Regions from separate parts of the Microbacterium sp. KNMS genome, predicted to be linked through region 3. Evidence: riboswitches for the same ligand, from Rfam matches in the RefSeq annotation. Region 3 holds a riboswitch; each other region holds the start of a gene.

Region 1 (6,919 bases), on a different contig from region 3:
TGTCGAGACCGAGGTCGAGCGCGCGGGCGGAGTGCGTCAGCGCGCCGACCGAGATGACGTCGACGCCCGTCTCGGCGATGCCCCGCACCGTCCCGAGGTCGACGCCGCCCGACGCCTCGACGATCGCTCGCCCGCCGACGATCCCGACGCCGCGACGGAGGTCGTCGAGAGAGAAGTTGTCGAGCATGATCGTGTCGACTCCGGCCGCGAGCACGGGCTCGATCTGGTCGATGCGATCGACCTCGACCTCGACATGCGCCGTGTGCGGCAGACGCGCGATGCCCGCGCGGAGGGCGGTCGTCAGGTCGGCGCCGCCGGCCTGGAGCACGGCGAGATGGTTGTCCTTCGCCATGACCGCGTCTGACAGCGAGTGCCGGTGGTTGTGCCCGCCGCCGCAGCGGACGGCGTGCCGCTCGAACGCGCGGAGCCCCGGCGTCGTCTTCCGGGTGTCGACGATCCGCGCGCGGGTGCCCGCCACCTCGGCGACGAACCGCGCCGTGAGCGTCGCGACGCCCGACATCCGCTGGGTGAAGTTCAGCCCGATGCGCTCTGCGGTGAGCACCGCGCGGGCCGGCCCGGCGACGGTCGCGAGCACGTCGCCCGCGGCGAAGGGCGCGCCGTCCGCCACGCGGAGGTCGACGTCGGTCGCGCGATCCGTGAGGGCGAACGCCGCCCGGAAGACCTCGCCTCCGCTGAACACGCCGTCCTCGCGCGCGACGAGGGATGCCCGCGCGTGAGCGGATGCGGGAAGGAACGCCTCGCTCGTGAGGTCTCCCCACGGCGCGTCCTCCTCGAGGGCGGCGCGCACGGCGCGCTCGATCGTCGACGCCGTCAGCATGCGGCACCCGCCGAGACGAGTTCGCGCGCGTGTGCGGACGCGTCGTCGGTGCGGAAATGCGACCCCACCGAGCCCGGCCGGGCGAGAGCGGCGCTCGCCGCGGCGAGGCCCACGCGCACGAGCCCCGCGTCCTCATGCGCGGCGACCGTCTGCGGACGGGGGAGGGCGTCCTGCCACGTGGCGAGCACCGCCACGGCGTGCGCGAGGCCCGCGCCGTCGCGGAGGAGCCCCACGTGATCCCACATGAGCCGCTGCAGGGCGGCGCGCGAGAAGGGCGGGACGGCGGCGAGCTCCGACGGCAACTCGGGGCCGGGCGCGGAGGGGAGCGCGGGCGCCGCATCGACGTCGCCCGCGAGGATGGCCGCGGCCGCGCGCGCGGCGAAGACCGCGCCCTCGAGAAGGGAGTTGGAAGCGAGGCGGTTGGCGCCGTGCACGCCCGTGCGCGCGCACTCGCCGACGGCGAGGAGGCCGGCCAGGCTCGTGCGCCCGTCGAGGTCGGTCGCGATCCCGCCCATGAGGTAGTGGGCGGCCGGCGCGACGGGGATCGCGTGCGCGGCCCAGTCGAGCCCGCGCGCTGCCAGCGCCCTCGCGATCGTCGGGAAGCGCGCCTCGAGTCGCCGACGGCCGATGCGCGTCGCGTCCAGGAGGACGGGGCGCCCGCCCTGCTCCGCCATCCGCCGGGCGATCGATCGCGCGACGACATCGCGCGGCGCGAGCTCGCCGTCGGGGTGGTCGTCGAGCACGAAGCGCCGCCCGTCGAGGTCGATGAGGTCGGCGCCCTCGCCGCGCACCGCCTCGGAGACGAGGAACGGCGTGCCCTCGGCGAGCACGGTGGGGTGGAACTGCGCGAACTCGAGATCGACGACCGCGGCCCCCGCCCGCAGGGCGGCCGCGATGCCGTCGCCGGTCACGACGTCGGGGTTGGTGGTGCGCGCCCACAGCCGCCCCGCTCCGCCGGTCGCGAGCACGACGGCATCCGCCCGGAGCACCTCCCGGCGCCCGTCGGCGAGCAGCTCGACTCCCGCGACGCGTCCGTCCTCCACGAGGAGGTCGGCGAGGAGCGTCCGCTCGCGAAGGCGGACGCCCGCCTCGAGCGCGGCCGCGATGAGCGCGATCTCGATCGCGAGGCCCGTCGCGTCTCCGCCCGCGTGGAGGATGCGCGGATGCGCGTGCGCGGCCTCGAGTCCTCGCGCCAGGGCGCCCGAGGCGTCGCGGTCGAACGCGACGCCGAGGTCCATGAGCTCGCGCACGCGCGCCGGCCCCTCCGACACGAGCACGTCGACCGCGGCGGGGTCGCACAGTCCGGCGCCCGCGGCGAGCGTGTCGGCCGCGTGGCTCTCGACGCTGTCATCGGGGAAGAGCGCGGCCGCGATGCCGCCCTGCGCGTGCCGCGTGCTGCCGTCGGCCATCCCCGCCTTCGTGACCAGCTGCACATCCGCCCCGCCGCGCGCGAGGTGCAGCGCCGTCGCGAGGCCCGCGACGCCGCTTCCGACGACGATGACCCCGGTCATGCGCGCGCGCCTCCCGTCGGCAGGGGCTTGGCCGCGAGCATCCGCTCGAGCGCGACGCGCGCCGGGTCCGCCACCGCGTCGTCGACGCCGATCCGGTTGACCACGCGCCCCGCGACGAGCTCCTCGAGCACCCACGCGAGGTAGCCGGGGTGGATGCGGTACATCGTCGAGCAGGGGCACACGACGGGGTCGAGGCAGAAGATCGTGTGCTGCGGGTGCTCGGCGGCGAGCCGGCGCACGAGGTTGATCTCGGTGCCGATCGCGAACGTGGTCGGCTCGGTCGCCGCCTCGATCGCCTTGCGGATGTAGTCGGTCGATCCCGCCTCGTCGGCGGCGTCGACGACGTGCATGGGGCACTCCGGATGCACGATGACGCGCACGCCCGGATGCTCGGCGCGCGCGGTCTCGATCTGGTCGACCGTGAAGCGGCGGTGCACGGAGCAGAAGCCGTGCCAGAGGATGACCTCGGCGTCGCGCAGCGTCTCCTCGGACGACCCGCCGTACGGCGCGCGAGGGTTCCACAGCGGCATGCGCTCGAGCGGCACGCCCATCGCCTTGGCCGTGTTGCGCCCGAGGTGCTGGTCGGGGAAGAAGAGCACGCGGCGCCCTCGGGCGAACGCCCACTCGAGCACGGTGCGCGCGTTGGACGACGTGCACACGATGCCGCCGTTGCGGCCGACGAAGCCCTTGATCGCCGCGGAGGAGTTCATGTAGGTCACCGGGACGACCGGCACGCGGCCGTCCTCGTCCGGCACGTCGAGCGGGCCGTACACGTCCGCGAGCTGCTCCCAGCACTCCTCGACCTGGTCGATGTCGGCCATGTCGGCCATCGAGCAGCCCGCGGCGAGGTTCGGCAGGATGACGGACTGCTCCGGGCGGGACAGCATGTCGGCGGTCTCGGCCATGAAGTGGACGCCGCAGAAGACGATCGCCTCGGCCTCGGGGTGCGCCTTCGCCGCGCCCGCGAGCTGGAACGAGTCGCCCACGTAGTCGGCGTGCTGCACGACCTCGTCGCGCTGGTAGAAGTGGCCGAGGACCACGACGCGGTCGCCGAGCGCCGCCTTCGCCGCCCGGATGCGATCATGCAGCTCGGCTTCCGGGGCCTCGCGGTAGGCGCGGGGGAGCTCGCCCTGCCGCGGGGCGTCGGTCGGGATCACGTCGCCCATCGAGGCGCCGGGGCCGTAACCGGCGACGGCGTCGAAGCTCCAGGGCCCCGCGGCGAGGTCGGTCGAGCACGTCGAGCCCGCGGCGCCGCCCGAGACGATCGCCTGGATCTCGTGGTCGACGCTCGCGTCGCGGGCGGTGAGGGTGATGCTGGTCGCGGCCATGGGGACCCCTGTTCGTGTCGATTCGACTCTAAGTCGTCGACACCACTTTAAGTCAGGTTGACCACAAAGGCGAGCGGGCTCCTCAGGCCGGTCCGAGCGGTCCGCGATCGGCGAGCTCGACCTCCGAGTTGTAGCGGTACAGCCGCGCCGGGCGATGCTTGCCGGTGCGGAACGACTCGGTCGGGAGGAGCGCCTCGGAGCCCTCGAGGAGGCGGCGGAAGTTCGACGGGTCGAGGCGACGCCCGAGCACGGCCTCGTAGACCTCCCGCAGCTCGGTCAGCGTGAACTCGTCGGGCAGGAGGCCGTGCGCGATCCGGCTGTAGCCGACCTTGTTGCGCAGCCGCCACACGGCGTAGTCGACGATCCGGTTGTGGTCGAAGGCGAGCGCCGGCAGATCGTCCACGTCGAACCACTCGACGTTCTCCGGCGCGTCCTCCGCGGCGCGCTGCGCATCCACGAGGTCCGAGCGCAGGAGCGCCCAGTAGACGACCGACACGACGCGCGTGGGGGAGCGGTCGACGTCGCCGAAGGCGTAGAGCTGCTCGAGGTAGCTCGGGCTGAGCGCGGTCGTCTCGGCGAGCGTGCGGGCGGCGGCGTCGTCGAGCCCCTCCCGCTCGTCGAGCCATCCGCCCGGGAGGGCCCACGCGCCCTCGAACGGCTCCCGCGTGCGGCGCACGAGCGGGATCATGAGCGCGTCGGCCCCGGGCCGCGAGCGCAGCGAGAAGATCACGGTCGAGACGGCGACGCGGATGCCGGCGCTCTCGGTCGCGGAAGGGGAGGTCACCCTTCGAGCGTAGGCGACCCGGCGCGCGGGCCATCGCGGACCCGCTATGCTCGCTCGCAGTGACACGGGGTGTCCCCATCCGGGACTGAGATCACACCCGTATGCACCTGATCTCGTTAGGACGAGCGGAGGGATGTCGCTGATGAGTGACGCGCACCTGTCGGTATCCGATGGCCCCGGGGCCGTGCTGTCGAGACTGCGCGAGACCGCGCCGCTCGTTCAGTGCATCACCAACGCCGTGGTCGTGAACGTCACGGCCAACGCGCTGCTCGCGGTGGGCGCGGCGCCCGTGATGGCCGACATCCCCGAGGAGGCCGGGGAGTGCGCGGCGTTCGCGTCGGCGCTCCTGGTCAACCTCGGGACGCCGACCGCCGAGCAGCGCGCGGCGATGACCGCCGCGGTCGCCGCGGCACGCGCGTCCGGCACGCCGTGGGTCCTCGACCCCGTGGGCGTGGGCGCCCTCGGCCTGCGCACCGGCGTCGCGCGCGACCTGCTCGCGCACCGGCCCACCGTGATCCGCGGCAACGCCTCGGAGGTGCTCGCGCTCGCGGGCGCCGGCTCGGGCGGGCGCGGGGTCGATGCGGCCGACGAGGTCGATGCGGCGCTCGACGCCGCCCGCGCGCTCGCCGAGCGCACCGGCGCGGTCGTCGCGGTGTCGGGCGCGGTCGACGCGGTCACCGACGGCGCGCGCACGGAGCGCATCGCGGGCGGGAGCGCGCTCCTCACCCGCATGACGGGAGGCGGCTGCTCGCTCGGAGCGGTCGTGGCCGCCTGCGTCGCGGCAGCGGATGGCCCGGATGCCGCGTTCGCGGGCACGATCGCGGCGCACGCCGTCTACGCGGCCGCCTCCGAGCGCGCGGCGGCCGTCGCGACGGGCCCCGGCTCGTTCGCGGTGGCGTTCCTCGACGCGCTCGCGGGGGTCGATTCGGTCGACGTGTCCGCGCCCGAGCGCTTCGCGACGGAGGTGCCGGCATGACCGCGCGACCTCTCGACCTCTCCCTCTACCTCGTCGCGGACGCCGCGACGATCACCGGCCGCTCGCTCGTCGACGTCGTCGCCCAGGCGGTCGACGGAGGGGCATCGACCGTGCAGATCCGCGGCAAGGACCTGTCCGCCGCCGATCTCCTCGCCCTCGTCGAGGCCGCTGCCGGGCATACGCGCGGCCGTGCGACGCTGCTCGTGAACGACCGCGTCGACGTGTACCTGGCCGCGAAGGCCGCGGGAGCGTCCGTCGACGGCGTCCACATCGGGCAGACCGACCTGCCGGCCGACCGCGTGCGCGGCCTCGTGGGCGACGACGCGATCATCGGCCTGAGCGCGAGCCTGCCGCGCCAGCTCGAGGCGCTGCGGCGCCTCCCCGCCGGCACGGTCGACTACCTGGGCGTGGGCGCGGTGCGCGCCACCCCGACGAAGAAGGACCATCCGACCCCGATCGGATGGAGCGGATTCGCGGCCTTCGCCGAGCTCGCGCACGAGTTCCCGTGCGTCGCGATCGGCGGCGTCGGCCCGGGCGACGCACGCGACGCGCGGCGCGCGGGCGCCGCCGGGATCGCGGTCGTCCGCGCCATCTGCTCGGCGGAGTTCCCCGCCGCGGCGGCGGCCGCGCTGCGGTTCGAGTGGGCGGACGCCGAGGTCGTCGCATGACCGCCGTGCCGAACATCCTCGCGATCGCCGGCTCCGACCCGTCGGGAGGGGCGGGCATCCAGGCCGACCTCAAGTCGATCGCCGCGTGCGGCGGCTACGGCATGGCCGCGATCACGGCGCTCACCGCCCAGAGCACGCAGGGCGTCTCGGGCGTGCACGTGCCGCCCGCGTCGTTCCTGCGCGAGCAGCTCGACGCGCTCGCGGCCGACATCCGCATCGACGCCGTCAAGATCGGCATGCTCGGCACGGCGGAGATCGTCGCTGTCGTGGCGGACTGGCTGCGCGGCCTCGACACGCGCCCGCCGGTGGTCCTGGATCCCGTCATGATCGCCACGAGCGGGGATCGCCTCATCGACGCCGAGGCCGAGCGCGCGCTGCACGATCTCCTGTCGCTCGCCGACGTCGTGACGCCGAACCTCCCGGAGCTGGCCGTGCTCACCGGTGTCGCGGCCATCGGATCGTGGACGGACGCGCTCGCGCAGGCGGCCGCGCTCGCGCGTCGCCACGGCGTGCTCGTGCTCGCGAAGGGCGGGCACCTCGACGGCCCGGCGTGCCCGGACGCGCTGGTGGGGCCGGATGGCCTCATCGCCGAATTCTCGGACGCGCGGATCGAGACGACCGCCACGCACGGCACGGGGTGCTCCCTGTCCGCGGCGCTCGCCACGCTCCGCGCGCGCGAGGGCGACTGGACCTGGGCGGCCCGCCTCGCCCGCGGATGGCTGCGCGACGCGATCGCGTCGGGCTCCGAGCTCGAGGTGGGCCGCCCGGGAGGGCACGGCCCGCTCCACCATCTCGCGGGCCTGTGGCGGACGGG
Region 2 (6,919 bases), on a different contig from region 3:
TGCGCCCGTCGTGACGGCGAGCAGGGCGGATGGCGCGGCGCGGCGCGCGGTCGAGGCGCTCGGCGCCGCGGATGGCGCGGAGTGGCTCGAGAAGGCGCTCGCAACCGACGTCGTCGCGTTCGCGGAGGAGTTCGGCGTCGCACGGGATGTGCAGGGCCTCCGGCTCGAGCAGAACGTGCTCCGGTACGCGCCGGTTCCCGTGACGATCCGCTTCGACGGACGCCCGCCGGCGGAGCTCGTGCGCGTGGCGGCAGCGGGGCTGCGTGTCGGCGCCGAGCTCGTCGTGAGCACGCCGACTGCTCTTCCCGAGCGGGTCGCGACGTGGCTGACGGACGCGGGCGTCGAGGTGACGTTCGAGGATGCGGAGGCGTGGGCGGCCCGCGCGGCGCGCCTCGCCCAGACGGGCGGGCGCATCCGCCTCCTCGGCGGTGCGCTCGCCGACGTCGTGGCGGCGACGGACGGCGCGCCCAACGTCGCCGTGTACGACGGTCCTGTGACGTCGGCCGGCCGCGTGGAGATGCTGCCGTTCCTGCACGAGCAGGCGGTGTCGATCACCGCGCACCGGTTCGGCAACGAGCGGCGGTACGTCGTTCCCGGTCTCGCCGACGCCTGATCAGAGGGCGGGCCGCTCCCTCCCGGGGCGGTCCGCCTCTGTCACCCCGTCCGTCCGCGCCTCGCCCGATCTGCATGTCGCCCGCCCCGCAGGTCGCCCGCTCTGGATGCCGCCCGATCTGCATGTCTCACTCCCGGCGGGATAGGGAGGCCGAATCCCGCGCTGAGTGAGACATGCTCGGCCGGCCTCCCGCGCCGAGCGAGACATGCTCGGTCGTCTGGCCGCGCCGAGCGAGACATGCTTGGTCGGTCGGGTCAGTCGAGGCCGAACAGCGACAGCGGGTGCGTGAGCCTCCACCAGAAGGAGGGCGGGGGCACGTCGTCGGTGAGGGTGAGCGCGACGCTCGTGTCGTCCATCCCGCCCTGCACGGCCAGCGTGCCGACCTCGTCGCCGGCTTCGGCTCCGAGCTCGACCTCGTACGACGGATCGGTGGATGGCGCGACGCCCTGCCACGAGATCACCTGGGCCTCGTCGGCGGTCACGATCGTGCTCTGCGCGCCCCACTCGGTCCTGACGTGCGCGACGGGCACCTCGGCGGCGACCGCGGTCGTCAGCTGCATGCCCTCCTCGAGCTGCGCGAGGAGCTCGCGGCTCACGATCGCGCGGCTGTCGTCGTCGGGCTGGCCGACGACCGCGGCGTAGAGCGTCACGCTCGTCTGGCCGATCGTGACCTCCTTCGCGGACAGGAGGTTCCAGTACTGCGTGCCCGTCGACCACAGCGAGCCGGTCTTCAGGCCGACCACGCCCTCGTCCCCGATGAGCGGGTTCGAGTTCTCGACGAGCCCCGCTCCCGGGAGCACGACGGAGTCCTCGGCCATGATGCTCGCGAGGACCGGATCCTCGAGCGCGATCTCGGCGAGGCGGATGAGCGAGCGCGCGTCGGCGGTGTTCGCCGGGTCGATGCCGCTCGGGTCGGCGACCGTGATGCCCGTGAGCTCGTGCTGCGCGAGCCAGGCCTGCGCGTCGGCGAGCCAGGCCTCCTGCGTGCCCCACAGCTCGAGGACGAGTCGGTCGACGTAGTTGTTCGCCGAGCCGAGCATGACGCCCTGCAGCATCTCGTGCAGCGTGAGCGTGCCGCCCACGGGGACATCGAGCGACGACTCATCGGCCGTGAGATAGGCCCAGTACTCGTCGCTGTCGGCCTGCGTGAAGGCGTAGGACGGCCCATCCTGACCCAGCTCGAGGCCCTCGCGCTCGATGATCATGAGCGCGGTGATGATCTTCGTGATGCTCGCCATCGGCAGCGCCTCGTCGCTCGAGGCGATCGGGCCGCCGGGGCCGCCCTCCGCCGCGAGCGCGGCGATGCCGTCCTCCGGCCAGGTGACGGGGAACTCCTCGCCGATCGGCGTCTCGACGGTGAGATCCGAGATGGTGGGGGCGACGTTCGCGAGCGGCCACACCGCGCAGGATGCGACGTAGCCGAGGGCGAGCACCCCGAGGGTGACCGTCGGCCCGAGCCAGAACCGGCGGCGCGTGCGCGGCGGAAGGAGCGATGGCTCGACGGGCACGAGGCGGCTCGTGGGGAGCGCGCCCGCCGTGCGCGAGGCGGCGACGGCGTCGGGGTCGACCCAGCCGAGCGCCGTGAGCGCCGCAGCGGCGTCCTGCGACGGCGCGGTCTCCGCCGCAGGGATGTCGTCGATTGCCACCCGCATACGGTACCCGCTGCTCCTGCGAAGACGGGAAGCGGCTCGTGGGATGCGAGTAGAATCAGCCCACATCACACGGGAGTCCGCCGAGCCGGACTGAGAGGACGCGAGCCGCGCGTCGACCGTCGAACCTGATCCGGGTCATGCCGGCGAAGGAAGGAGAACGAATGTCCACGTCCGTTTCCGCAGGACAGACCGCGACCGGACGCCGCTTCACGTGGCGGGTCGTCGACATCGTCGTCGCGAGCGTGATCGGCGTCGCGTGCGCGGTCGTGTTCCTCGTCTGGAACATCGCCTACGAGCTGCCGAGCACGCTGCTCAGCCCGCTCCTGCCCGGGCTCGGCGGCCTCGTCGCCGGCCCGTGGCTCATCGCGGGCGTGATCGGCGGACTCGTCGTCCGCAAGCCGGGCGCCGCGCTCTACACCGAGCTGCTCGCCGCCGTGATCTCGGCGCTCGTCGGCAACCAGTGGGGTCCGCTCACGATCGTCTCGGGCCTCGTGCAGGGCCTCGGCGCCGAGATCGTCCTCGCGATCTTCCTGTACCGCGCCTTCGGTCCCGTCGTCGCGGCGCTCGCGGGCGCTGCGGCGGGCCTCGCCTGCGGCATCAACGACATCGTCAACTGGTACGCGGGGGCTGACGCGGCCTTCACGGCCATCTACATCGCGTCGACGACGCTGTCGGGCGCCGTCATCGCCGGCCTCGGCGGCTGGGCGATCGTGCGCGCACTCGCGGCGACCGGAGCGCTCAGCCGCTTCGCCGCGGGGCGCGACGTCGCGCGACGCGTCTGACGTGACGGCGGCGGAGACCCGCCCCTGCGGCATCCTCGCCGAGGGGTGGGGATGGCGGTACGGCACGCGCCTGGCATGGGCGGCCCAGGACGTCACGCTGTCGATCCGGCCCGGGGAGCGCGTGCTGCTTCTCGGAGCGAGCGGATCGGGCAAGTCGACCGTGCTGCAGGCGCTCGCCGGCGTGCTCGGCGGGGAGGACGAGGGAGAGCAGGCGGGCCGTCTCCTCGTCGACGGCGCGCCGCCGGAGGCCGCACGCGGACGGACCGGGCTCGTGCAGCAGGACCCCGACGCACAGGCCGTGCTCGCGCGCGTCGGGGACGACGTCGCGTTCGGGTGCGAGAACCTCGGCGTCCCGCACGACGAGATCTGGTCGCGCGTGCAGGAGGCGCTCGCGATCGTCGGCCTCGACGTGCCGCTCGACCGCTCGACGTCCGCCCTGTCGGGCGGGCAGAAGCAGCGCCTCGCCCTCGCCGGTGCGCTCGCCATGCGCCCCGGGCTCCTGCTGCTCGACGAGCCGACCGCGAACCTCGATCCCGAGGGTGTCGTCGAGGTGCGCGACGCGGTGTCGCGCGTCGTCGCGCACACGGGCGCCACGCTCGTCGTCGTCGAGCACCGGGTCGACGTGTGGCTTCCCGTCGTCGATCGCGTGATCGTCCTCGGCGACGGGCAGCAGGGCGTCGTCGCGGACGGGACGCCCGAGGTCGTCCTCGCCCGACGTGGCGCCGAGCTCGCGTCGGGCGGCGTGTGGGTGCCGGGCATCCCGCCGCGTCGCCCCGGCTCGCCGCGCCACGCGCCGGGCGCTCCTCTCCTCGCTGCGGAAGCGCTGCAGGTGGGGCGCCTGCGCGACACGGCCGTGGCCGGCCCCGTCGACCTGGAGGTGCGCCCCGGCGAGGTGCTCGGCATCACCGGCCGCAACGGCGCGGGGAAGTCGACCCTCGCGCGCACGGTCGCAGGGCTCCTGCCGCCGGTCGATGGCCGAGTGGCGGCGGCACCCGAACTCGCGGCAGGGGCGGGCCCCGCGCCCATCCGATGGCGCTCGCGCGAGCTCCTCACCCGGATCGGCACCGTGCTGCAGTCGCCCGATCACCAGCTCCTCGCGAACACGGTGCGCGCCGAGCTCGAGGTGGGCATGCGCGCGCTCCGAGTGCCCGACGCGGAGATCTCGGCGCGCGGGGAGGAGCTCCTCGCCGCGCTGCGCCTCGCGCACCTCGCGGACGCCAACCCCCATACCCTCTCGGGCGGCGAGAAGCGCCGCCTCACGGTCGCGGCCATGCTCGCGACCCGGCCGCGCGTCTGCGTCCTCGACGAGCCGACGTTCGGCCAGGACGCGACGACGTGGGCCGAGCTCGTCGACATCATCGCCCGGCTGCGCGACGGAGCAGACGCCGCTCCGTCGGCGGTCGTCGCCGTGACGCACGACGCCGACGTCCTCACGGCCCTCGAGGCGCGCGTCCACCGCCTCGACGGAGCGGGGGTGCTCGGATGATCCCAGCGCCGCCCATCCCTCGGGGCCCGCTCGCGCACGTGAACCCGGTCGCGAAGCTCGGCGCCGCGCTCCTCATCGCGTTCCCGCTCATCCTCACGATCGACGTCGTCTCGGCGGCGGTCGCGCTCCTCCTCGAGATCCCGCTGCTCCTCGCCGCCGGCGTCGACGCGCGCACGTTCTGGCGCCGCACCGCGCCCGTCTGGATCGCGGCGCCGCTCGCCGCCGTGACGATCGCGCTGTACGGCGAGCCCAGCGGCACCGTCCACTTCGAGTGGCTGCTCGTGCGCGTGAGCGACGGATCGCTCGCCCTCGCCGCCGCGACGTGCCTGCGCATCCTCGCGCTCGCGCTGCCCGGCGTCGTCCTCTTCGCGACCGTCGATCCGACGGATCTCGCGGATGGTCTCGCGCAGCGCGTGCGGCTCCCGGCGCGGTTCGTGCTCGGTGCGCTCGGCGGCATGCGCCTGGTCGGGCTCCTCTTCGACGACTGGCGCGAGCTCGAGCTGGCCCGTCGTGCGCGCGGCGTCGCCGATACCCGCCGTGTGCGCCGCGTCCTCGGGATGGCCTTCGCCCTCGTCGTCCTCGCCCTGCGTCGCGGGGCGACCCTCGCGACCTCGATGGAGGCGCGCGGCTTCGGGAGCGACCGCGCCCGGACGTGGGCGCGCCGCTCGCCCTGGGGCGCGCGCGAGTGGATGCTCCTCGCGATCGGCCTCGGCATCTCGCTCACCGCGGTTGCCGTCGCGATCGCGACGGGCGCGTGGAACTTCATCCTCGGCCCGAGCTGAGCCCGGTGTCGTCGGGGCGGGCATAATCGGACGCGGCTCGACAACCCACGACGCGGAGGCGGACATGGAGCACAGGACACTCGGACGAACCGGACGCGACGTCTCCGTCGTGGGACTCGGCACGTGGCAGCTCGGCGCCGACTGGGGCGACGTGTCGGAGGCCGACGCGCTCGGCGTGCTCGCGGCGGCGACGGAGGGCGGCGTGACGTTCTTCGACACCGCCGACGTCTACGGCGACGGCCGCAGCGAGCAGATCATCGGCCGCTTCCTCGACGAGCGCGGTCTGCGGGACGACATCACGGTCGCGACGAAGATGGGCCGTCGCGTCGATCAGGTGCCCGAGAACTACACGCTCGAGAACTTCCGGGCGTGGACCGACCGGTCGCGCGCCAACCTCGGCGTCGACACTCTCGATCTCGTCCAGCTGCACTGCCCGCCGTCGTCGGTGTACGCCGACGACGCGGTCTTCGACGCGCTCGACGTGCTCGTGGACGAGGGGGCGATCGCCCACTACGGCGTGAGCGTCGAGACCGTCGCGGAGGCGCTCACGGCGATCGCGCGGCCGAACGTCGCGACCGTGCAGATCATCGTGAACGCCTTCCGCCTCAAGCCGCTCGACGAGGTGCTCCCCGCGGCGCAGGAGGCCGGGGTCGGGATCATCGCCCGGGTGCCGCTCGCGTCGGGTCTCCTGTCAGGGCGGTACGACGAGACGACCTCGTTCGCGGCGAACGACCACCGCACATACAACCGCTCGGGCGAGGCCTTCGACGTGGGCGAGACCTTCTCCGGCGTCGACTACGCGACCGGCGTCCAGGCCGCGCGCGAGTTCAGCGCGCTCGTCGCCGAGCAGGCACCCGAGGGTGTCTCGCCCGCGCAGGCGGCGATCGCGTGGCTGTGGCAGCAGCCGGGCGTGAGCAGCGTCATCCCCGGCGCCCGCTCGATCGCCCAGGCGCGGAGCAACGCGGCCGCGGGCTCCGTCTCCCCGCTCGGCGAGGCGTTCGAGGCCGGCGTGCGCCGGATCTACGACGCCCGCCTGCGCGAGGCCATCCACCCGCGCTGGTGAGGCGGCGCGGGCTCAGCCCGCGATGACCGTCGCGATCGCGTTCCAGGCCTGGTACACCCCGAGCACGATGAAGAGCACGGCCGTGATGCCGAGCGCGACGTTGTGGTGCCAGCGGTTGCGGAACGCCGTCGGCACGCGATCGGTGTTGAGGATGGGCAGGAGCGTGATCGCGAGGAAGGGCATGAAGAGCGCGCCGAGGAATCCGTAGAGCAGCACGAGGAAGATCGGCTGGTCGAGGAACAGCATGAGCATGGGCGGGAACGTCAGCCACAGCACGTAGACGCGGAACCACTTGCCGTGTCCGCGGGAGTCGGCGTGATCGGAGCCCTTGCCGGTGATGTTGCCCATGAAGTCGGCGAACATGAGCGAGACGCCGTTCCAGACGCCGAGCAGCGACGAGAAGCCCGCGGCCCAGAAGCCGACCAGGAACCACACGCCGATGAAGTCGCCGTAGCGCTCGCGCAGGACGGCGTCGAGCTCGAGAAGGCCCTGGTCGCCGGACGCCAGCGCCACGCCCGCCGCCTGCACGACCTCGACCCCG
Region 3 (6,919 bases):
TCGGCCGCGGCGATCGCCGTCCCGTCGGAGAGCTCGACACCGTGCACAGCACCGCCCCGCCCGCGCAGCAGGCGCCTCGCCGCGAGCGGACGGAGAGCGGATGGCGCGAGCGCGCCCCGAAGCGCGCGGACGAGGGCACGCGGATCGACGCGATGGTCGCCGTCCGCCGCGTACGCGCACGAGAGTCCGGGCGCGAGCAGAGGCTCGGCGGCCCGCGCTTCTCGGACGCTCCGTCGCTCCGCCTGCACCGCGGGCGCCGCGTCCACGAGCTCGACGATCCGACGGCGGTCGGCGTCGTCGACCCCGACGAGAAGCGTCGGGGCGGCCTCGTACCCGCACGCCGCAGCGCCGCCGGGCAGCGATGCGACGAAGTCGGGGTATGCGGCCGCCGCGGCGCGGTGGAGCGCCACGGCAGCGCGCTCGGTGTGCTGGAGCTCGCCCGCGGGGCTCAGCATTCCGGCCGCGGCATACGTTGCGCCGTCTCCCGGGCGGGGGTCGATGAGTCGCACCGAGCGCCCCGCGCGCGCACACGCGACGGCGATCGCCGTGCCGACGACCCCTGCGCCGATGACGGCGACGTCGACCCTGCTGTCAGCTCCGGACACGGGGCTCGTCGAGGTAGACGGACGCGCCGGCGGCGACGAACTCCTCGGACTTCCGGCGCATGGCCGCGATCGCCTCCTGCTCCTCGGCGCCGCCGAAGCGGTCGCGGATGTCCTGGGAGATCCGCATCGAGCAGAACTTCGGGCCGCACATCGAGCAGAAGTGCGCCGTCTTGGCCGGCTCGGCCGGGAGCGTCTCGTCGTGGAAGGCCTCCGCCGTGTCGGGGTCGAGCGAGAGGGCGAACTGATCGCGCCAGCGGAACTCGAAGCGCGCCTTCGACAGCGCGTCATCCCGATCCCGCGCCCCCGGATGGCCCTTCGCGAGGTCGGCTGCATGCGCCGCGATCTTGTACGTGATGACGCCCGTCTTCACGTCGTCGCGGTTAGGCAGCCCCAGGTGCTCCTTGGGCGTGACGTAGCAGAGCATCGCGGTGCCCCACCGTGCGATCTCGGTCGCGCCGATCGCCGAGGTGATGTGGTCGTACCCCGGGGCGACGTCGGTGACGAGGGGGCCGAGCGTGTAGAAGGGCGCCCCCGAGCAGAGCTCCTGCTGGCGCTCGACGTTCTCCCGGACCAGGTGCAGCGGCACGTGCCCGGGCCCCTCCACCATGACCTGCACGTCGTGCTCCCACGCCCGGTGCGTGAGCTCGGCGAGCGTGTCGAGCTCGGCGAACTGCGCCGCGTCGTTGGCGTCGGCCGTCGAGCCGGGGCGCAGGCCGTCGCCGAGCGAGAACGCGACGTCGTACTGCGCGAAGATCTCGCACAGCTCGTCGAAGTGCGTGTAGAGGAAGTTCTCGCGATGGTGGGCGAGGCACCAGCCCGCCATGATCGAGCCGCCGCGCGAGACGATGCCCGTCACCCGCTCTGCCGTGAGCGGCACGTAGCGCAGCAGCACGCCCGCGTGGATCGTCATGTAGTCGACGCCCTGCTCGCACTGCTCGATCACGGTGTCGCGGAAGATCTCCCAGGTGAGGCGATGCGCCTGCCCGTCGACCTTCTCGAGCGCCTGGTAGATCGGGACCGTCCCGATCGGCACGGGCGCGTTGCGGATGATCCACTCGCGGGTCGTGTGGATGTCGTCGCCCGTGGAGAGGTCCATGACCGTGTCGGCGCCCCACGTCGTCGCCCACTGGAGCTTCTCGACCTCCTCGGCGATCGAGCTCGTGACGGCCGAGTTCCCGATGTTCGCGTTGATCTTGACGAGGAACGCCCGCCCGATGATCATGGGCTCGCTCTCGGGGTGGTTGATGTTGCTCGGGATGATCGCGCGCCCCGCCGCGAGCTCCGAGCGGACGAGCTCGACGTCGCACCCCTCGCGCAGCGCGACGAAGCGCATCTCGGGCGTGATGACGCCCTGCCGCGCGTAGTGCATCTGCGTCACGCGCCGGCCGGGACGTGCGCGGCGCGGGCGGGCGGACTCTCCCCGCCACTCCGCGGAGGCGGCGCCGCGCCGCGCGGCCGCTCGGCCGTCGTCGTGAAGGTCGCGCGGGCGCCCGTCGTACTCCTCGACGTCGCCGCGTGCGGCGATCCAGTCGGCCCGCAGCGGCGGCAGTCCCCGCACCGGGTCGCTGCCCGGGCCCGACGTCCGATAGGCCGTGAACGGCTCGTTCCGCTCGCCGTTCGGCGAGTCCGTGAGCGCGATGCGGGTGACCGGCACCCGGATCCCGTGCTCGTCGTCGTGCAGATATGCGAGCGAATGCGTCGCTTCCAGGGTGCGCAAAAGAGCTGCTCCTACTTCCTACGCCGGCATGACCCGAACAGGTTCGACGGTCGCGAGCAGCGTCAGCTCGTTCTCAGCCCCTGCTGGGACTCCCGTGTGGACCGGATCAGAGTAGCAGGGAGCCGCGGCCGCGCAAGTCGGCGGGTCAGAGCGCGTCGAGCAGCTCCCTCAGACGGGTAGATTCCTTTTCGGGCATGGAGTAGCCGTGCTCGGTCGCTGGGTACTGTCCCGCGCGGACTTCCGCGACATAGCGCTCGACGCCGGCGATCATGTCCCCCCGCAGCTCGGCGTACCGCTTGACGAAACGCGCCGCACGACCCCCGTATATGCCGAGAAGGTCATGGAATACGAGCACCTGGCCGTCGGTGGCGGGGCCCGCTCCGATGCCGATCACGGGGACGTTCATCCGGGGCATCAGGGCGTCTGTGACGTCGCTCGGGATCGCCTCGAAGACGATCGCGAAGCACCCGGCCTCCTGCAGCGCGAGTGCGCTCTCGCACACCGCGAGTGCGTCGTCGGCGGTCCGCCCCTGCGCGCGGTATCCGCCGAGGGCGGTCGCCGTCTGCGGCGTGAGGCCGACGTGCCCCATGACGGGAATGCCCGCGCGGACGATGGCGCGCGCGCGATCGACCGACGTGCCGCCGCGCTCGATCTTGACCGCATCGCACCCCGTTTCCTTCACGAAGCGCTGCGCGGTCGCGACGGCGATCTCGTCGGAGGCCTCGTACGAGCCGAACGGCAGGTCCGCGACAAGCAGAGGGCTCTGCAGACCCCTGTGGACCGCGGCCGTGAGCATGATCATCTCGTCGACGGTGACGGGCACGGTGCTGTCGTATCCGAGCACCGTCATCGCGGCCGAGTCGCCCACGAGCACGACGTCGACGCCTGCCGCCTCGGCGACCTGCGCGCTGGGATGGTCGTACGCGGTCACCATGGCGATGCGCTCGCCCGCGGCCTTGCGCGCGGCGAGGTCGGCCGGCGCGACGCGCGGGCGGGCCGCCGGCCGCGTGCTCATGCGCGCGCCGTCAGGAGACGGTCGACCGCGTCATCGACCTGGATGATGCCGTTGCCCCGGTCGACGTGCACGACGACGGGCTCGTACGTCTCGAGGTCCTTCTCGTCGTACTCGGCGTAGGAGACGACGATGATCGTGTCGCCCGCGTGCACGAGCCGGGCGGCAGCGCCGTTGACCTGCATGACCCCCGAGCCCCGCTCCCCCGCGATCGTGTACGTCTCGAAGCGCGCGCCGTTGTCGACGTCGAGCACGTGCACCTGCTCGTGCTCGAGGATGTCCGCCGCCTCGAGGAGATCGGGGTCGATCGTGATCGAGCCGACGTAGTTGAGGTCGCTTCCCGTGATGGTGGCGCGATGGATCTTCGACTTGAGCATGATGCGGCGCATCAGGATTCTCCCTTGAGGATGCGGTTGTCGATGAGGCGTGCGGCGCCGACCCTGGCCGCGACCGCGAGCAGCGCGTCCCGATCGACGCGGACGAGAGGGCGGAGGTGCTCGGCGTCGCGCAACTCGAGGTACTCGGGCTCGATGCCGGCCTCCGCGAGGACGGATCGCGCGGCCGCGAGCAGCACCGCGCCATCCCGCTCGCCCCGCGCCGCGAGATCCTCCGCCGCGGTCAGCGCCCGGTTCAGCGCGGTCGCCTGCGCCCGCGCTGCGGCATCGAGGTAGACGTTGCGCGAGCTCATCGCGAGGCCGTCCGGCTCGCGGACGATCGGGCACGCCTCGATCCGCACGGGCAGGTCGAGGTCGCGGACGAGCCGGCGCACGACGAGCACCTGCTGCGCGTCCTTCTGTCCGAAGAAGGCGACGTCAGGGGTGACGATCGAGAGCAGCTTGGCGACGACGGTGGCGACGCCGTCGAAGTGGTGCGGGCCGCGGTGCGCGCCGCACAGCACCTCGGTGATGCCGGAGACATGGATGGTCGTGGCGAAGCCGTCGGGATACATCTCGGAGACGGACGGCGCGAAGAGGATGTCGGCTCCCGCCTCCTCGGCGAGCGCGGCATCCCGGGCCTCGTCGCGCGGATAGGAGCCGAGGTCCTCGTTCGCCCCGAACTGCGTCGGGTTGACGAAGAGCGACACGACGACGACGTCGGACGCCTCCCGCGCACGGCGCATGAGCGAGAGGTGTCCTTCGTGGAAGGCCCCCATCGTGGGCACGAGGCCGATCGAGGCGACCTCGGCTCGCGCGGCGCGCACGGCGGCGCGCATGTCGGACACGGTGCGCACGATCCTCATGTCGCGTGCTCCTTCCTGCGTGCGAGCGCGCGGGTCGCCTCGCACAGCTCGTCGAAGAGCGGGACGAGCTCGGGCCGGCCGGCCGAGATCGCCGCGCGCTGGCGCTCGACCGTCTCCTCGTCCCCGCGGGCGATCGGGCCCGTCAGGGCTGTCGCGGGCCCTCCCGACGCCCAGTTCTCGACGGTGCGCCGCACGAGCGGCGCGAGGAGCAGGCGCGCCTCCTTGGCCGGGATGCCCGCGGTCTCGGCGATCCGCTCCGCGGCATCGGCGATGGTCACAAGGAAGTTCGCCGCGACCGACGCGGCTGCGTGGTAGGCCGCCCGGTGGGCCTCATCGAGAGGGAACGCGCGTGCGCCGAGCAGGAGCGCGATGCCCGTCGCGGTCTCGAGCGCCTCGTCCGAGCGCCCCGCGACCGCGCACGCGACACCGCGGAACACGGCCGGGTCGTCATCGCCGGTGAACGTCTGCAGGGGGTGGAGGCCGAAGTCGACATCGTGGATCGGCACCGCGCCGGAGGTGTGGCCGATCATCCGCCCCGCCGCCGCCGCGGCGTGCGCCGCGGCAGCGATCTCGCCGTCCGGAACGCACAGCAGCACGACCGGCGCGTCGGGGATCTCCTCGCCGCGCCCGACCGGGCCGTGCACGACGACGCCGGCCGCCCGGAGGGCACGGGCGATGCTCCGGCCGAGTCGGCCGGGGCCGACCACCGTGACGCTCTCGAGGGCGCTGTGCGGGGTGCGGAGGATGCTCATGGTCTCGGTGCGCGGGGGACGCGCGCGACATGAGTATCCGCCTCATGGGCCGATCGAGCAAAATCGGGCGGCAATATGCACAGTGGTACCGGTCAGTGTCTTACCGATCTGCTCCCTGGTTCGCTTTATGTCTGTGCATGGTGATTTCACCGACGACTGTCGGCCACTCGGATCCTCGCTCCGCTCCGCGGCCTGTGACAGGCTCGAAGCCGTGATCGACACGCGCTCCTCCCTGCTCGCGTCCGCGCGCGAGGCCGTCGCCCTGGTGGGGCCGTCGGTCCCCGCGCACGACGACTTCGTCGCGGCTCTCGAGGCGCACGGCGCGGCCGCGCTCGACCGCGAGGGACCGCCCGCGCACCTCACGGCGAGCCTGTTCGTCTTCGACTCGACCGGCGAGCAGATCCTCCTCTGCCTCCACGGCAAGGGGAGGTTCTGGGTGCAGCCGGGCGGCCACCTGGAGGCCGGGGACACGTCGCTCGCGCAGGCCGCCGCACGCGAGCTCGAGGAGGAGACGGGCGTCTCCCGCGGTCTCCTCCGCGACGTCCGGGTCGTCGATCTGGACCACCATCCGCTGAGCTCGCGGTTCGGCCGATGCGCATCGCACCTCGACGTCGGCGTCGCGGCCGTCGTCGACCGCGACGCCGTTGCCCTCCAGGTCAGCGATGAGTCGGACGACCTGGCGTGGTTCCCCCTCGGCGACCTGCCCTCGCCGCTGCCGCCCGCCTTCGACGAGCGCCTCGCACGTGTGCGGGCGGCGTACGCGGTCGCCCGCTGACACATCCCTCTGCAAGGCGCCATCGGCCATCCCTCCCCCGGTCCTTGAGCGAGCGAGGAACGAGCGAGTCGAAACGCCGCGACCGGGCCTCGAGAACCGCCCTGTGCGAACTCACCCCTGCCCGAGCGACTCCTGCAGAGCTCGATCGGCGTCCCGCAGCACGGCCGCGGCCACCTGGAGCCCTTCGACGCGGCCGAGCTCGACGTCCTCGTGCTCGATGTTGACCCACATGTCCGGGTCGACCTCGTGCAGAGCACGGAGGAACTCCGTCCAGTACACCGTGTCATGCCCCTTGCCGAGCGCGACGAAGTCCCAGGCGGCGGGCTTCGGCCATTCGTTCGCCCACTCGTCGCCGCCCAGGCTCGTGCGCGACTCGGACGGGTCGAGCCGCCGGAAGCCGTTGTCGAGCACGCCGTAGAGCTGTGCGGTCTCGCGGTTGATGCGGACATCCTTCGCCGCTGCGTGGAAGACGAGCTCGCCCAGCTCTCGCACGACCGCGACGGGGTCCATCTGCTGCCAGAAGAGGTGCGACGCGTCGAGCTCGACGCCGATGTGCGTCGCGCCCGTCGTCTCGACGAGACGATGCACGTCGCGGGTGTTGAAGACGACGTTCTGCGGGTGCAGCTCGAGCGCGACCTTGACGCCGTGGTCGGCAGCGAGTCGGTCGATCTCCCGCCAGAAGTCGCCGACGACCCGCCACTGGTAGTCGAGCACGTCGAGGTGCGCCGAGTTCCAGGCGTTCACGATCCAGTTCGGGAATCGCGCCGTCTCGTCGGATCCGGGCAGACCCGACATCGTGACGACGCGCGTCTGACCCA

Evidence for each region. A riboswitch is a leader RNA that binds a small molecule or an ion and turns the genes downstream of it on or off. The one in region 3 is predicted to bind thiamine pyrophosphate.
Region 1: it holds a riboswitch for thiamine pyrophosphate, as region 3 does, so the genes downstream of both, thiM (hydroxyethylthiazole kinase) here and thiC (phosphomethylpyrimidine synthase ThiC) in region 3, are expected to answer to the same signal.
Region 2: it holds a riboswitch for thiamine pyrophosphate, as region 3 does, so the genes downstream of both, ACWXWW_RS13795 (ECF transporter S component) here and thiC (phosphomethylpyrimidine synthase ThiC) in region 3, are expected to answer to the same signal.

The regions. Positions count from the first base shown of each region.
Region 1 covers NZ_JBSQBP010000009.1:33,547-40,465, forward strand. The annotation lists gene nadC (carboxylating nicotinate-nucleotide diphosphorylase) at 1-838, opposite strand, end outside; gene nadB (L-aspartate oxidase) at 832-2,349, opposite strand; gene nadA (quinolinate synthase NadA) at 2,346-3,677, opposite strand; gene ACWXWW_RS07370 (NUDIX hydrolase) at 3,760-4,461, opposite strand; TPP riboswitch at 4,517-4,612, shown strand; gene thiM (hydroxyethylthiazole kinase) at 4,604-5,437, shown strand; gene thiE (thiamine phosphate synthase) at 5,434-6,105, shown strand; gene thiD (bifunctional hydroxymethylpyrimidine kinase/phosphomethylpyrimidine kinase) at 6,102-6,919, shown strand, end outside.
Region 2 covers NZ_JBSQBP010000023.1:7,047-13,965, forward strand. The annotation lists gene ACWXWW_RS13785 (bifunctional proline dehydrogenase/L-glutamate gamma-semialdehyde dehydrogenase) at 1-613, shown strand, start outside; gene ACWXWW_RS13790 (D-alanyl-D-alanine carboxypeptidase family protein) at 868-2,259, opposite strand; TPP riboswitch at 2,325-2,435, shown strand; gene ACWXWW_RS13795 (ECF transporter S component) at 2,427-3,047, shown strand; gene ACWXWW_RS13800 (ABC transporter ATP-binding protein) at 3,049-4,533, shown strand; gene ACWXWW_RS13805 (energy-coupling factor transporter transmembrane component T family protein) at 4,530-5,315, shown strand; gene ACWXWW_RS13810 (aldo/keto reductase) at 5,380-6,378, shown strand; gene ACWXWW_RS13815 (Nramp family divalent metal transporter) at 6,391-6,919, opposite strand, start outside.
Region 3 covers NZ_JBSQBP010000013.1:34,375-41,293, reverse strand. The annotation lists gene ACWXWW_RS09700 (FAD-dependent oxidoreductase) at 1-605, opposite strand, end outside; gene thiC (phosphomethylpyrimidine synthase ThiC) at 592-2,322, opposite strand; TPP riboswitch at 2,321-2,428, opposite strand; gene panB (3-methyl-2-oxobutanoate hydroxymethyltransferase) at 2,468-3,337, opposite strand; gene panD (aspartate 1-decarboxylase) at 3,334-3,723, opposite strand; gene panC (pantoate--beta-alanine ligase) at 3,723-4,574, opposite strand; gene ACWXWW_RS09675 (DUF2520 domain-containing protein) at 4,571-5,326, opposite strand; gene ACWXWW_RS09670 (NUDIX hydrolase) at 5,538-6,101, shown strand; gene ACWXWW_RS09665 (sugar phosphate isomerase/epimerase family protein) at 6,213-6,919, opposite strand, start outside.